2 regions of the Secundilactobacillus muriivasis genome follow, and region 2 is predicted to be linked to the other one. Evidence: predicted binding sites of a transcription regulator. Region 2 holds the regulator's gene; the other holds the start of a gene.
The links. The regulator HrcA, encoded in region 2, represses chaperone genes, less so after heat shock. The targets are predictions, from matches to a motif close to TTAGCACTCNNNNNNNNNGAGTGCTAA.

Region 1 (8,099 bases), on a different contig from region 2:
TCTTCCAACGCCATCGAGTTCTCTTCCCAATCAGTTTCCACCTGTTCAATCTCGGCAGTTACCGCAGTTAATTGGTTTTGGAGCGTATTCATCTTTTGCGGATCGTTGAACGTTTCTGGCTTGGTCATTTGCGTTTCTAACTCGGTTTGTTCATCACTGAGTTCAGTGAGGCGCTGCTCTAGCGATTCAACGGCCCGGGATAGTTTACGTTGCTGCTTTTGTAATTCTTTTGATTGTTGATAATTTTGTTTACTTTGGCTAACGGTCTTCGTCGCGGTCACCGGGGTATCAGGTGATTCATCCGCTAACTTTTTCGCAGCGAGGGCTTCTTGTTCCTCTTTTTTCTCAAGGTAGTAATCGTAATCACCCAAGTAAAGCTCAGAACCACTGGCAGAGAGTTCCACAACGGAGGTGGCGACTTGGTTAATAAAATACCGGTCGTGAGAAACGAATAGGATCGTGCCGTCAAAGTCGTTTAGCGTGTTTTCCAACACCTGCCGGCTATCAATGTCCAAGTGGTTAGTTGGTTCATCAAGAATCAAGAAATTATCGTGATTCATGGCTAACTTGGTCAATAAAAGCCGGGCCTTTTCACCACCACTTAAACTGTGGACCATTTTATCAACGTCTTCACCAGTAAAGAGAAAACTGCCTAAAATGGTTCGAATATCACCTTCAGGAGTAGTGGGGTGATCATCCCAGAGTTCGTCTAACACGGTTTTTTTATCGTGAAGGGAACGTTGCTCTTGGTCGTAGTACCCGGTATCAACACCGGTCCCAAAGGTTACCTTACCCCGAATTGCCGGAATTTTACCCAGAATTGTTTTGAGCAGGGTTGATTTACCAACGCCATTGGGGCCGACGATGGCAATCGCTTGATGCTTGTTAATATCGAGGTTAACGGGATCAGCCAAGACGTTATCGGGCGAATAGCCAACTGCTAAATCATCAACGGTTAACACGATATTCCCGCTTTGTCGGTCCGGAACAAATTCAAAGTGGGCTACTTTATCGTCAGTTTCTGGTCGATCTAAGCGGTCCATTTTTGCCAATTGCTTTCGTCGAGCTTGAGCCCGCTTAGTGGTGGACGCCCGAACGATGTTTTTATTGACGAAATCTTCGAGTTTAGAGATTTTGTCCTGTTGCTTTTCGTACTCTTTCCATTCCCGTTGTAGACGGGCGGCCTTTTGGTCAACGTAGTTTGAATAGTTACCGTGGTAGTGGGTCAGAGTCCCAATCGACATATCGTAAACTTCCGTGACAATGCGGTCGAGGAAGTACCGGTCATGAGAGACGATGAGTAGGGCGCCTTTGTAGCTTTGAATGTAGCCTTCAAGCCAGGTGAGCGTTTCAACGTCCAAGTGGTTGGTCGGTTCGTCCAGTACCAGAAGGTCGCGTTTTTCAAGCAATAGCTTGGCGAGTGCTAACTGGGTCTTTTGACCACCAGATAGTTCAGTAATGGAGCGGTCGTAGTCGGGTTCGTCAAATTCGAAACCGTGCAGGACCCCCCGAATCTCAGCTCGGTAGCCGTAGCCGTTTTGGTTTTTAAAGTTCGTTTGTAGTTGATCGTAGGTTGCGGAAATTTGGGCAAATTGCTCAGCGTCATTGATGACGTCGGGATCACTCATCTGTTCTTCTAACTCGTGCAACTTAGCCTCTTGTTCCTGAAGGGCCTTGAAGACGCTGGCCATTTCTTCCCAAATCGTGCGGTTGGAATCAAGCCCGGTATCTTGGGCTAAGTAACCGATCGTGATGCCCCGTTTAGAAATAATTTGACCTTCGTCCGGGGTTTCGCCTTCGGTAATCATGCGAATGAGCGTCGATTTACCGGCACCGTTTCGACCAACAAGCGCAACGCGGCCGTGTTCGGGCACGTCCATGCTGACATTAGAAAAAAGGGTATCGGCACCGAATCGCCGTGTCACTTGTTGGACTTGTAATAACATGTTGAATCAGCCTGCCTTTCGAATGAATCACAATATAGGATATCCTCTAATTATAGCATGGTTTTTACTTAAGTTGGCCGAACGGATGGGAAATGGCCTAGTGGATCAAACAATTAGCGGGTGGTTAATTCAATAAGTGGGTAGCAATCATCATTAGGTAAAGTATGCGCTTTCACGAACATTTTATTCTGATAGTCAATTAAGAAAAATAACCGTCAATTACATGATATAAACGGCCAATTATTTTCACAACGTCCCCAATCAATTGTCAATGACTGGATGAAATTGGCTGAATTAAAGGCAATCTATGGGAACTTGATAAAAAATTAACCTTGTGAAATCATTGAAGTAACACGCTTTTGCCATGGTCGGTAAGGGGAGGTTGCCGGTTTTTTATTGAAAATCATTTCACAAACTTCATGATTATGCTACAATTGACTCGGATGATAATTTCACAAGCAGTAATCATTTAATGGGTTAGCTATTATTGAAGTTGAGATCATTTTTAGTTACCAAAATTCACAAGGAGGATATTTAACTTGACTGAAACAAAGATTCCAAAAGCGACGGCCAAACGGCTACCAATCTATTACCGGTACCTCAACATCTTACGGGATGCTGATAAGACCCGGGTTTCCTCGACCGAACTTTCCGAAGCCGTTAAGGTAGATTCGGCAACGATCCGGCGCGATTTTTCCTACTTCGGAGCCCTCGGTAAACGGGGTTATGGCTACGACGTTGATAGTTTACTTAAATTTTTCAAGAAGATTTTAAATCAGGATAAGCTGACTAACGCAGCTTTAATCGGGGTTGGTAATTTAGGGAATGCGTTGCTCAACTTTAATTTCCACCAAAACAGTAACGTGCGAATCAGCGCGGCATTTGATGTTCGCGATGATTTGGCAAACACCGTTAAGAGTGGTGTGCCAATTTATCCAATGAACGAATTGCGGCAACAATTGAACGATCAACAAATCAAAATCGTTATTTTAACGGTGCCCGCTGAGGTTGCACAGGATGCAACCGATGAAGCAATTGCGGGTGGTGTTCGCGGTATCTTGAACTTTACCCCAATTCGGGTTTCAGTACCAACCAATGTTCGGGTTCAAAACGTTGATTTAACCAACGAATTACAAACTTTAATTTACTTCTTAGACCACTATAACGAAGAAGCTTAATCTGAACTGACTGATAACGGATTTTCCGGAATTAGTCAGTTTTTTTGTTGCCATTTTTAGCGGCTCAAAAGGCCATGATAGCGTTGATTCTCAAGGGTGAGTTAAAAAACAACTGAATTTTTCGGGAATATCTTGGTTAAATAACTTGCAATTGAAAACGAATAATTTTATAGTAGTACTTGTGATTAGCACTTATGTTAGGTGAGTGCTAACAGTGCTAAACTTTACATTTATTGGAGGGATTCAAGTGTTAAAACCATTAGGAGACCGTGTGATTTTACAAGCACAAGAAGAAGAAGAAACGACTGTTGGCGGCATCGTACTTGCAAGCAATGCTCAAGAAAAGCCACAAACTGCTAAAGTAATTGCCGTTGGCGAAGGCCGCGTGCTTGATAATGGTGAAAAGGTTGCGCCAATCGTTAAAGAAGGCGACACCGTCTTGTTTGATAAATACGCCGGTACTGAAGTGAAGTACGCGGACGCAACTTACTTGGTCGTTCACGAAAAGGATCTTGTCGCAGTCGTCGACTAATCCAGTATTTAAAACGCTGAACTTAAATTAACAACTATTTTATGAGGTGAAGATAAATTATGGCTAAGGAACTCAAGTTTTCTGAAGACGCGCGTTCAGCAATGTTACGTGGCGTTGATAAATTAGCAGACACTGTTAAGACCACCATTGGTCCTAAGGGTCGTAACGTCGTTTTGGAACAATCATACGGCAACCCAACCATTACTAACGATGGGGTAACGATTGCTAAGGCAATTGAATTGTCTGATCACTTTGAAAACCTCGGTGCTAAGTTAGTTGCCGAAGTTGCTTCAAAGACCAACGATATCGCTGGTGATGGGACGACGACTGCCACTGTTTTGACCCAAGCAATCGTTAACGAAGGCATGAAGAACGTTACTGCCGGTGCTAACCCAGTTGGTATCCGTCGCGGGATCGAAAAAGCCACTGAAGCCGCTGTTAAGGCTTTACACGAGATGAGCCACAAGGTTGCTACTAAGGACGATATCGCCCAAATCGCTTCCATTTCATCAGCTAACCAAGAAGTTGGTTCATTGATCGCTGACGCCATGGAAAAGGTTGGTAATGATGGGGTCATCACCATTGAAGAATCACGTGGTGTTGATACGAGTCTTGACGTTGTTGAAGGGATGCAATTTGATCGCGGCTACATGTCACAATACATGGTTACCGATAACGATAAGATGGAAGCCAACCTCGACAACCCTTACATTTTGATCACTGACAAGAAGATTGCCAACATTCAAGACATCTTGCCATTGTTGCAAAGTGTTGTTGAACAAAGCCGTTCACTTTTGATCATCGCTGATGACATTACTGGTGAAGCTTTACCAACCCTTGTTTTGAACAAGATGCGTGGGACGTTCAACGTTGTTGCTGTTAAGGCCCCAGGCTTTGGTGACCGTCGTAAGGCGCAATTACAAGATATTGCCGTCTTAACTGGTGGGACTGTTATCACCGACGACCTTGGTTTGAACTTGAAGGACGCAACCCTTGAACAACTTGGTCAAGCTAACAAGGTTAACGTTACCAAGGACAACACGACCATCGTTGAAGGTGCCGGTTCTAAGGAACAAATCGAAGAACGGGTTGCTGAAATCAAGTCACAAATCGAAGGCACAACTTCTGAATTCGACCGTGACAAGCTAAAGGAACGTTTGGCTAAGATGGCCGGCGGGGTTGCTGTTATCCGTGTTGGTGCCGCAACTGAAACCGAATTGAAGGAACGTAAATACCGGATCGAAGATGCCTTGAACGCTACTCGTGCAGCCGTTGAAGAAGGCTTCGTTGCTGGTGGTGGGACTGCCTTGATCAACGTCATTGGTGACGTGGATAAGGTCGAAGCAGAGGGCGATGAAGCAACCGGTGTTGCCATCGTTCGTCGTGCTTTGGAAGAACCTGTTCGTCAAATCGCTGAAAACGCTGGTCTTGAAGGTTCAGTTATTGTGGAACACTTGAAGACGTTAGAAGCCGGCATGGGTTACAATGCCGCAACTAACGAATACGTTGACATGGTTGATGCCGGAATCGTTGACCCAACCAAGGTAACGCGTTCAGCACTTCAAAACGCTGCCTCTGTTTCAGCCTTGTTATTAACGACTGAAGCCGTTGTTGCTGACGAACCAAAAGATGACGCTGCGCCAGCTGCCCCAGCCGCACCAGGCATGGGCGGTATGATGTAAGCCGACTTAACTTATGATTATTTAAGGAACCACCTCATTAAGTTGGGGTGGTTTTTTGTTTACGCTTGTGTCCAGCGACAGTGTGCGGAGCGAGACGGGTTGAGAGCAGTGTGTAGGGGCACTTCGGTGAAAGCGCCTGGGCCTGGCGGTTTTATCGAAGTGCCCCTACATGCAGCTCTCAGTCTCGCGCAGCACCATTCGGCGTGGTGGCCAGAAAACGCGTGGTTGACAAGTTCATACAACTTCAGGAACCCTGAAAATAACAGTTTAAGTGGCGCCGAATTTTGTTGACTGAGAGCGCCGATTTTCATGCGACTTTGGCGAGCGAAGCGACGACAAACAGCCAACACCCAAATCACACCCAACACTTACGCTGGACACAAGCGTTAACATAGATGATGCCAACTTAATCGTACGGTAAAATCGAGATTATCCGACTAACGGACAAAGTTTTGAAAACCGATAGTAATTGTAGAGTGAAAGGTGTACAATACCTATTGATTTTGCATTCCAGTTTTCGGCATAAATTTATTTAGAATAGCCATTTTGAAGTAGGAGCTATCAGCTATGGTTTAGCGTAGTTGGTAGCTGTTATTCGTCGATAAAGGAGTTAAGAACATGTGGCGTTATTTGAAACGGTTGTTAATAGGGAAACCGTTGAAGACCACGGATGAAGGCGGACAGGCGCTAACGAAGTTTAAAGCGTTAGCCTTGTTGTCGTCTGATGCGCTATCATCCGTTGCGTATGGGACTGAACAAATTACAACGGTCCTGATTACGCTCTCCGCAGCAGCGTTAATGTATCAGCTTTGGGTTGTTGCGTTAGTGCTGGTACTGTTGTTTGCGATTACGTTGTCCTATCAACAAATTATTCACGCGTACCCCTCAGGTGGGGGTGCCTACGTTGTTGCAACGACCAACTGGGGCCAACCAGCGGGGTTAGTTGCTGGTGGGTCATTGTTGGTTGATTACATGTTGACGGTGGCCGTTTCGGTGACTTCTGGGACCGATGCGATTACGTCGGCGATTCCGGCGTTAGTCCATCACCAAGTCGGCATTTCGATCATCATTGTGTTGTTTATTATGGCACTGAATTTACGAGGGATGCGCGAGTCTGCGTCATTCCTGACCTTGCCAGTGTATTTCTTCATTGTCATGATGCTTGCGATGATTGGCTGGGGGATGTTTAAGATTGCCACCGGTCAAGTGATTTACCATGCGTCGGCACCGGTTGGCGCGCCCGTAACAGGGATGACCGTGTTGCTGTTCTTCAGAGCCTTTTCATCTGGGTCGTCTTCATTAACCGGGGTGGAAGCCATCAGTAACGCTGTGCCGAACTTCCATAAACCAAAGAGTCACAACGCATCAGCAACTTTGGCAATTATGGCTGGTATCTTAGCCGTCTTCCTGAGTGGCGTTACTTTTCTGAGTTACTACTTAGGCATTGTGCCAAAATTCGATAACACGGTTCTGTCTCAAATCGGGACTGCGGTCTTCGGACACGGCATGCTTTACTACTTGTTACAACTTTCAACGGCTTTGATTTTGGCCGTTGCTGCCAACACCGGGTTTTCGGCCTTCCCAATTTTGGCTTATAACCTGGCGAAGGATAAATTCCTGCCACACGCCTATCTGGACCGTGGTGATCGATTAGGTTATTCCAACGGGATCATTTCCTTAGCCGTTGGTGCGATCGTCTTGATCATTATCTTCCACGGGCAAACTAGCTTACTGATTCCACTGTATGCGGTTGGGGTGTTCGTACCGTTCACACTGTCGCAATCAGGGATGATTCGGCACTGGTTCCGCGTACGTGAAGGATTATGGCCACTCAAGGCCTTCATCAACTTCATTGGGGCCTTTATCTCGTTAGCGTTGGTCGTCTTCCTATTTATGCTTCACTTTGGGAACGTTTGGCCATACTTGATCGTCATGCCAGGTCTGTATTACCTGTTCTACCGGATCCACTTGCACTACAAGAACGTTGCTCATCAATTGCGGGTGAGCGAGGACAGTCAATCGGTCAACCATCACTATGATGGGGCAACGGTGATCGTTCTTGTCAGCAACGTGACGCAGGTGACGGCGCGCGCAATCGATTACGCCCGTTCCGTTGGGGACTACGTGATTGCAATGCACGTATCGTTTGACGAGAACCCACGTAAGGAACATAAAACAGCCCAGAAATTCAAGGCTGAGTTCCCAGACGTCCGGTTCGTTGATATTCACTCGTCATACCGATCAATCATTACACCAACGTTGCGCTTCTGTGATGTCATCGCCAAGCGAGCAGCAGAACGAAACTTTACCACTACCGTTTTGGTGCCACAATTCGTTCCACGACGGCCATGGCAAAACATTCTGCATAACCAAACGGCTTTGCGATTACGGACAGCGTTAAATACCCGTGAAAACATCATTGTCTCGACTTATAGCTACCACTTGAAACAATAGTGCACTTAAATATTAAACCGGCTAAGACGCTAAAAATATGCGTCTTAGCCGGTTTTTGTTTTTCACGTTTGTTTAACTGATGTTTGTGTCCAGCGATAGTGTGTTTAGTTTGTGAGGTGATTCTGGTTTCCTATAGTGGGAAGATGCCGCGGAAGGCTCCGGCGCTATGCGAGGCTGGAACGCAGTGGCGGGCCTACGAGCTAGGAATGGAAGGAAACCACTTCCATGCCGGATCTCTCCGGATCCGCGTATGACTAAAGCACTCGCAGCCCGAACCCCACGGACTACGACTGCTTAAGTCATACCG
Region 2 (8,099 bases):
GAACAATGGCGGCGGTCGTAACGGTGGTGGCCGCAACAACCGCAACAACAATAACCGGCGTCGGAACAATAACAACAAGAAGTACAACAAGAAGAACGCCCGGATCAAGGAAACCAACAAGCCAAAGGGTGCCCCAGAACGGAAGAACAAGGCGTTACCAGAAGTCTTGAACTACTCCGTTGGGATGAACGCCCAAGACTTAGGGAAGATCTTGCACCGTGAACCAGCTGAAATCGTCAAGAAGTTATTCATGCTTGGTGTGATGGTTAACCAAAACCAATCACTAGACAAGGATACGATTGAGATTTTGGCTTCTGAATACGGCATCGAAGCAGCTGAAAAGGTTGAAGTTGACGTTTCAGATATCGACAAGTTCTTTGAAGAAGAAGCCAACAACACGGATCACCTTGAAGATCGGCCACCAGTTGTGACGATCATGGGTCACGTTGACCATGGTAAGACGACACTGTTGGACCACTTACGTCACTCACACATTACTGCGGGTGAAGCCGGTGGGATCACGCAAGCGATTGGGGCTTACCAATTGAAGCACGAAGGCAAGACCATTACCTTCTTGGATACCCCAGGACACGCGGCCTTTACCGAAATGCGGGCGCGTGGTGCTGACATTACCGATATTACGATTTTAGTTGTCGCAGCCGATGACGGTGTGATGCCACAAACTATCGAAGCCATTAACCATGCGAAGGCGGCGGAAACGCCAATCATCGTTGCGGTTAACAAGATCGATAAACCAGGGGCTAACCCGAACCACGTTATGGAACAATTGACCGAATACGGTTTGATTCCTGAAGACTGGGGCGGCGACACCATCTTCGTTCAGATTTCGGCGAAGTTTGGCAAGAACATCGATGAACTGCTCGACATGATCTTACTTCAATCCGAAGTGTTGGAATTGAAGGCTAACCCACAACAAAACGCTGCTGGGTCAGTCATCGAAGCCAAGTTGGATCAAGGTAAGGGTTCCGTTGCAACCTTGTTAGTCCAACAAGGGACGATGCACGTTGGGGATCCAATCGTGGTTGGGAACACCTTCGGGAAAGTCCGGACCATGGAAAACGAACTTGGTAAAGAAATCAAGGTCGCAACGCCATCAACCCCAGTTGAAATTACCGGGTTAAGTGACGTGCCAGAAGCCGGCGATCGGTTCGTGGTCTTTGACGACGAAAAGACGGCGCGGGCAGCTGGTGAAGAACGGGCTAAGAACGCCTTAATGGAAGAACGACGCTCAAAGAACACCGTTACGCTGGACAACCTCTTTGATACCATGAAAGAGGGCGAAATCAAGGAAGTTGAAGTTATTATCAAGGCTGACGTCCAAGGTTCCGTTGAAGCATTGGCTAACAGTTTGAACAAGATCGAAGTTGAAGGCGTTCGGGTGAACATCATCCATACTGCCGTTGGGGCCATTAACGAAAGTGATGTGACCTTGGCCGAAGCAAGTAACGCCATCATCATCGGGTTCAACGTTCGCCCAACGCCACAAGCTAAAGCGCAAGCCGAACAAGACCAAGTCGACATTCGGTTGCACCGGGTCATTTACAACGCAATTGATGAAATCGAACACGCGATGAAGGGTAAGTTGGAACCAACTTACGAAGAAGAAGTGATCGGTCAAGTTGAAGTTCGTGAAATCTTCAAGGCATCTAAGATTGGGACGATTGCCGGTGGGATGGTCATTGAAGGCCACGTTTCCAACGACAGTGACGTTCGTTTGATCCGCGATAGCGTCGTGATTTATGAAGGTAAGCTCGGTAGCTTGAAGCGGTTCAAGGATGACGTTAAGGATGTTAAGCAAGGCCATGAGCTTGGGTTAACAATCGAAAACTACAACGACATCAAGGTAGGCGACGTGATCGAAGCCTACGTCATGAAAGAAGTGCCAATCGAGTAAGCCGGTTGGTTATTAAACTGAAGGTGGTGAAACCATGGCACATTATCGTGTAGGACGACTGGAACAAGAGATTCAAAGGGAAGTTAACGATATCTTATTGAAGCGGGTTCGTGATCCTCGAGTTCAAGGTATCACAGTTACCGGGGTCACTGTCACTGGTGACCTTCAGCAGGCAACGATTTACTACAGTATCTTATCTGATCTCGCTTCGGATGGTGAAAAGGCCGAAGCTGGCTTAACTAAGGCAACTGGCCTGATTCGAAGTGAATTAGGGTCGCGTTTAAACATTTACAAGGCACCTGAACTATTCTTCGAACGAGACGAATCAGTTAAATACGGGAGTCACATTGACGAGTTGTTGAACAAGTTACATCAACAAGAATCAGATCGTTAATTAATCATCAGGGCTGAGGACAAGACGCAAGTTTTGACTCAGCCTTTTTGTGTTCAAGCTATGATATACTTGAGCGTGAGACTTTAATCAGAATGGAGCGGTTAGTCATGATGGATGGCATTATCCCACTATATAAAGAACGTGGACTTTCAAGTCACGACTGTGTGAACCACTTGCGCAAATTATTGCACATGAAAAAAATTGGACACTCGGGGACGCTGGATCCGACCGTTGACGGGGTCTTGCCGATCTGTGTTGGCAGTGCCACGAAAGTCGTTGATTATTTAATGACGCACCGAAAAGTGTATCGGGGGAGTGTGACGTTAGGCTACGCCACTGAAACGGAAGATCTGGAAGGTGCAGAAGTGGCCCGAAAAGCTATCGAAGAGCCGTTTACGGATGATCAGATCGATGCGGTGCTCCAGAGCATGGTTGGCGAATTAAAGCAGATTCCGCCAATGTTTTCGGCCGTTAAGGTTAATGGCCGGAAGTTGTACCAGTATGCCTTGGCCGGTGAAGAAGTTGAACGACCAGTTCGGGTTGTTCAAATCAACGATTTTCGGCGGTTAGGGGCCAGTCGTTACGATGCAGCTGCTCAAACTCAGACGGTCGATTTTGAAGTGAGTTGTTCGAAGGGGACTTACGTACGGACCTTGGCAGTCGAAGTTGGGGAGCAACTCGGGGTGCCTGCAGTAATGTCGTCACTAACGCGCCACGAAAGCGGGGGCTTTACCCTCGAGGAAGCCTTTTCTCTAGACCAAGTTCGGGAAATGTATGCTAACGATGATTTTAGCTTTTTGTATCCGCTGGATCGCGCACTCCCCGATTATCCGCAGGTTGAGTTGACCGATGAGGTTTGGGAAGTTGTCCAGCATGGTGTCTGGCTATTGCAAGACGAAGTGGGCTTGGATGCGCCAATCATTGCGTTACGTTATCAGAATCAAACCAAGTGTTTGTATAAGTTAGTGGATCATAAATACAAACCACTCAAAATGTTTAGTACAAAGTAGAAAGTTGGGACGAGATTATGCAAGTCATTCAGATTCACCATCCGATGGCGCCGGACCAACCCTTGGACCAACCAGTCGTGTTGGCCATGGGCTTCTTTGACGGCGTTCACCGGGGGCATCAAGCCGTGATTAACCGGGCGAGAGCCATTGCGCAGGAACGGGGCATCGCGTTAGCTGTGTTAACGTACGACCACCATCCAGCGCTCGTATATCAACCGATGACGGCAACGAGTAACCGCTATTTAACGGTAAACACGCGTAAAATGGCGTTGTTTGAACAGTTAGGCGTTGAAATCGTCTATCAGGTCAGCTTTACTAGCCAGTTTGCGGCTTTAAAACCACAGGAATTCGTTGACCAGTATTTGGTTAAATTCCACCCAGAAGTTGTTGTGGCTGGGTTCGACCACACTTATGGGCCGAAGGATGTTGCCACGATGGACCGGTTAGCAGAATTTGCTCAGGGCCGGTTTGAAATCGAAACCGTGGGTAAGGCTGAGGATCAGGATAAAAAGATCAGTTCAACTCGCATTCGTCGGAATTTGGACGACGGTGACATTCAAACGGTTAATGAGTTATTGGGGTACCGGTACCGGACTAGTGGCACCGTGATGCATGGTGAGGCCCGTGGGCGGACATTAGGGTTCCCAACGGCCAATGTGAGTCAGGAACCGCATTATTGGTTGCCAGGTATCGGCGTGTACGTTACCCGGCTAAAAATTGGTGATAAGTGGCATTTGGCGATGACCTCGGTTGGCCACAACGTAACGTTTGGTGAAGGCCGTCCCGTGACGGTGGAGGCTAATCTGCTTAATTTTCATGAAGCCATTTATGGTGAAGTCGTGGATGTTGAGTGGTTGTATAAGCTACGTGGCGAAGTTAAATTTGAATCAGTTGAGGACTTAATTGCGCAACTTAAGCAGGATGCGATGGCAACACAACGGTATTTTGACGCCCATAAAAACGACAAATTAGCACTCGATTAATTTAATTGCTAAAAATTGCGGCGGAATACTTGACTTAAAAAACCGACTTTGATACATTATATATGTGTCTTAGCACTTGGATAACATGAGTGCTAAAAAAGAGGTGATGATCACGTTAACGGATAGACAGAAGATGATTTTAAAGGCGATTGTCCGCGACTACACGAGTAGCGGGGTACCGGTAGGGTCTAAGGCCCTAGCTAGTCAACTCCCAATGCGCGTGAGTTCGGCGACCGTCCGGAATGAAATGGCGGCATTGGAAGAACTCGGTTTGATTACCAAGACGCACTCTTCTTCTGGTCGGATCCCTTCAGTGAAGGGGTATCGTTACTATGTCGATCATTTAGTTCAACCAGATCCAATCAAGTCTAACGATATTGATTTAATCAAGTCATCGTTAGACGGCCAGTTCCTCAAAATTGATGAGATCATTGAAACATCGGCTAAGATTTTGTCCAACCTGACTTCCTATACAGCCTTTACGTTGAAACCAGAACTAAAGGAGAGCCGCTTAAGCGGATTTCGGTTAGTGCCGCTGGGACAACGCCAAGTGATGGCAGTGCTGGTGACGGATAACGGCGACGTTGAGTCACAGACGTTCAACATTACGCCGGATGTTACCGGAGAGCAGTTGGAGTCGGTGGTTCGGCTCATTAATGATCAACTGGTGGGCAAGCCACTGAACGAAGTGCTACAGGATCTTCAAACGAAGATTCCGTTGCAGGTCGTTCAGTATCTTCAAAGTCCAGATGGCTTCTTGAAGATTTTTGGCAACGTCCTTACCAAAGCCGCGCAGGAGCGTTTCTACGTTGGCGGACGGTTGAATCTATTGAACTTTTCGGATAGTAGCGACGTTGATGAACTCAAATCGCTGTATACGTTGATGGATCGAACGGATGACATGGCCAGTGTGCTGGGTCAGCCGTCGGATCACATTCAAGTGAAGATCGGCAATGAGATCACAAACGACATCTTGAAGGATTACAGTTTAATTACTGCAACCTACGAGGTTGGCCCGCATGGTAAGGGTGTTATCGCCCTGCTTGGACCGACCCGGATGCCGTACTCACGAATGATCGGGTTAGTAGGGGCCTTTCGACAGGAACTTGCGAAGCGGTTAATTGATTATTATCGATATTTTGATCAGTAGTAAAGGGGTGTTATGTGTGGCTCAAGACGAAGCAAACAAACAGTCGAAAGAAGCAGCAAAGGCCAGTGATTCAGCCGCAACTGAAGCTGAATCAACTGCAAAAGCTGATGCAACTCAAGCGGATCCTTCAGCACAAGCAACGGCGTCAGATTCGACGACCGATGCCACTAAACCGGCTGATGATGCGCTTCAAGCAGCGTTAACTCAAGTAGCTGATTTGAAGCAACAGTTAGACAAAACTTCAGATCAGTACTTGCGAGCAGAAGCTGAGATCAAGAACATCCAGGCGCGTAACAAGAAGGATCAAGCGGCGTTATCAAAGTATGATGGGCAACAATTAGCTCATGATATTTTGCCAGTCCTTGATAACCTTGAACGCGCAATGGCAATCTCCGTTGAAGGTGAACAGGGCGAATCCCTCAAGAAGGGGATCGAGATGGTGCAACAGCATTTGACCGAAGCCCTCACCCGCAACGGTGTCAGTGAGATCAAGGCTGAAGGCGAGAAGTTCGATCCGAACTTCCACCAAGCTGTTCAAACTGTTCCGGCCGAAAACGATGACCAACAAGACCACGTTGCACAGGTCTTGCAAAAGGGTTATCAGTTTAAGGATCGGGTATTGCGGCCAGCAATGGTCGTTGTTGCCCAGTAGCAACCAATCAAAAAAGCATAAATTCTAAGAAGAAGGTAAATCATACATGGCAAGTAATAAGATTATCGGTATTGACTTAGGGACGACGAACTCTGCAGTAGCTGTTCTTGAAGGTAGCGAACCTAAAATCATTCCAAACCCAGAAGGTGGTCGGACAACGCCATCAGTTGTTGCATTTAAAGATGGCAAACCATCAGTTGGTGAAGTTGCTAAGCGTCAAGCAATCACGAACCCGAACACGGTTTCTTCAATTAAGAGTCACATGGGCGAAGCCGGTTACAAGGTTAACATTGAAGGCAAGGATTACACGCCACAACAAATCTCAGCAATGATCTTACAGTACATCAAAGGTTTCGCTGAAGATTACATTGGCGACGAAGTCACCCAAGCGGTTATCACCGTGCCAGCTTACTTTGATGACGCTCAACGTCAAGCGACTAAGGATGCCGGTAAGATTGCTGGTTTGGACGTTAAGCGGATCATCAACGAACCAACTGCTTCATCATTAGCATACGGCTTGGACAAGCAAGATTCTGACGAAAAGATCTTGGTTTATGACCTTGGTGGTGGGACCTTTGACGTTTCCGTTCTTGACTTAGGCGACGGCGTCTTCGAAGTGCTCTCAACCAACGGTGATACGCACCTTGGTGGGGATGACTTTGATAAGACCATCATGAACTGGTTGATCGATCAATTTAAGTCAGCTAACGGCATCGACTTGTCAAAGGACAAGATGGCGATGCAACGGTTGAAGGAAGCTGCTGAAAAGGCCAAGAAGGACTTGTCAGGGGTTACCGAAGCCCAAATCAGCTTGCCATTTATCTCTGCTGGTGAAGCCGGCCCATTGCATTTGGAAGAAACGTTAACGCGTGCCAAATTCAACGAATTGACTTCTGACTTAGTTGAACGTACTCGGATCCCAGTTGAAAACGCCTTGAAGGATGCCGGCTTATCAGCTAGCGACTTAGACGTTGTCATCTTAAACGGTGGTTCAACTCGGATTCCAGCCGTTCAAGAAGCCGTTAAGAAGTGGACTGGTAAGGAACCAAGCCACTCAATCAACCCTGATGAAGCCGTTGCCTTAGGTGCCGCTGTTCAAGGTGGGGTCTTAACTGGTGATGTGAAGGACGTTGTGCTCTTGGACGTTACCCCATTGTCATTGGGTATCGAAACCATGGGTGGTGTCTTCACTAAGTTGATTGATCGCAACACGACGATTCCAACCAGCAAGTCACAAGTCTTCAGTACGGCTGCTGATAACCAACCAGCCGTTGATATCCACGTCTTGCAAGGTGAACGGCCAATGGCTGCTGACAACAAGACTTTGGGTAACTTCCAATTAACTGACATTCCTGCCGCACCTCGTGGGGTTCCTCAAATCGAAGTGACCTTCGACATTGACCGGAACGGGATCGTTAACGTTTCCGCTAAGGACAAGGGGACTGGTAAGGAACAAAAGATTACCATCGAAAACAAGGGCTTATCCGACGAAGAAATCGATAAGATGATGAAGGAAGCTCAAGCCAACGAAGAAGCCGACAAGGAACGTAAAGAAGCGGCCGATTTGAAGAACGAAGTTGACCAATTGTTATTCACGGTTGATAAGACCTTGGACGAAGTTAAGGGCAAAGTTTCCGACGACGAAATCCAAAAGGCTAAGGATGCTCGTGATGCCTTGAAGAAGGCCCAAGAGGACAACAACGTTGAAGAAATGAAGACGAAGAAGGACGATTTGAACAAGATCGTTCAAGACCTTTCCGTTAAGCTCTATCAACAAGCGCAACAAGAACAAGCTGCTAACGGCGCTGACGGTGCCGCTGCTGGGGCCGATGGCCAAGCAACTGGTGACAGCAAAGATAGCAAGGATGACGGTCAAACCTTTGACGGTGATTTCTCAGAAGTAGACGACGATAAGGACAAGAAGTAATCGTCCCTACGAATCAACGAACAGGAAGTCAAGGCTCAATCGTGGGCTTTGGCTTTTTGTTTCAGGAA

Region 1: a site for HrcA is predicted at 3,310-3,336, ahead of groES (co-chaperone GroES). Genes of this name have one in related genera too.

The regions. Positions count from the first base shown of each region.
Region 1 covers NZ_BAABMI010000009.1:23,769-31,867, forward strand. The annotation lists gene ACYVR3_RS02210 (ABC-F family ATP-binding cassette domain-containing protein) at 1-1,946, opposite strand, end outside; gene ACYVR3_RS02215 (redox-sensing transcriptional repressor Rex) at 2,486-3,124, shown strand; gene groES (co-chaperone GroES) at 3,372-3,656, shown strand; gene groL (chaperonin GroEL) at 3,716-5,338, shown strand; gene ACYVR3_RS02230 (APC family permease) at 5,957-7,792, shown strand.
Region 2 covers NZ_BAABMI010000035.1:50,312-58,410, reverse strand. The annotation lists gene infB (translation initiation factor IF-2) at 1-1,915, shown strand, start outside; gene rbfA (30S ribosome-binding factor RbfA) at 1,950-2,309, shown strand; gene truB (tRNA pseudouridine(55) synthase TruB) at 2,420-3,319, shown strand; gene ribF (riboflavin biosynthesis protein RibF) at 3,337-4,302, shown strand; gene hrcA (heat-inducible transcriptional repressor HrcA) at 4,409-5,452, shown strand; gene grpE (nucleotide exchange factor GrpE) at 5,469-6,104, shown strand; gene dnaK (molecular chaperone DnaK) at 6,151-8,031, shown strand.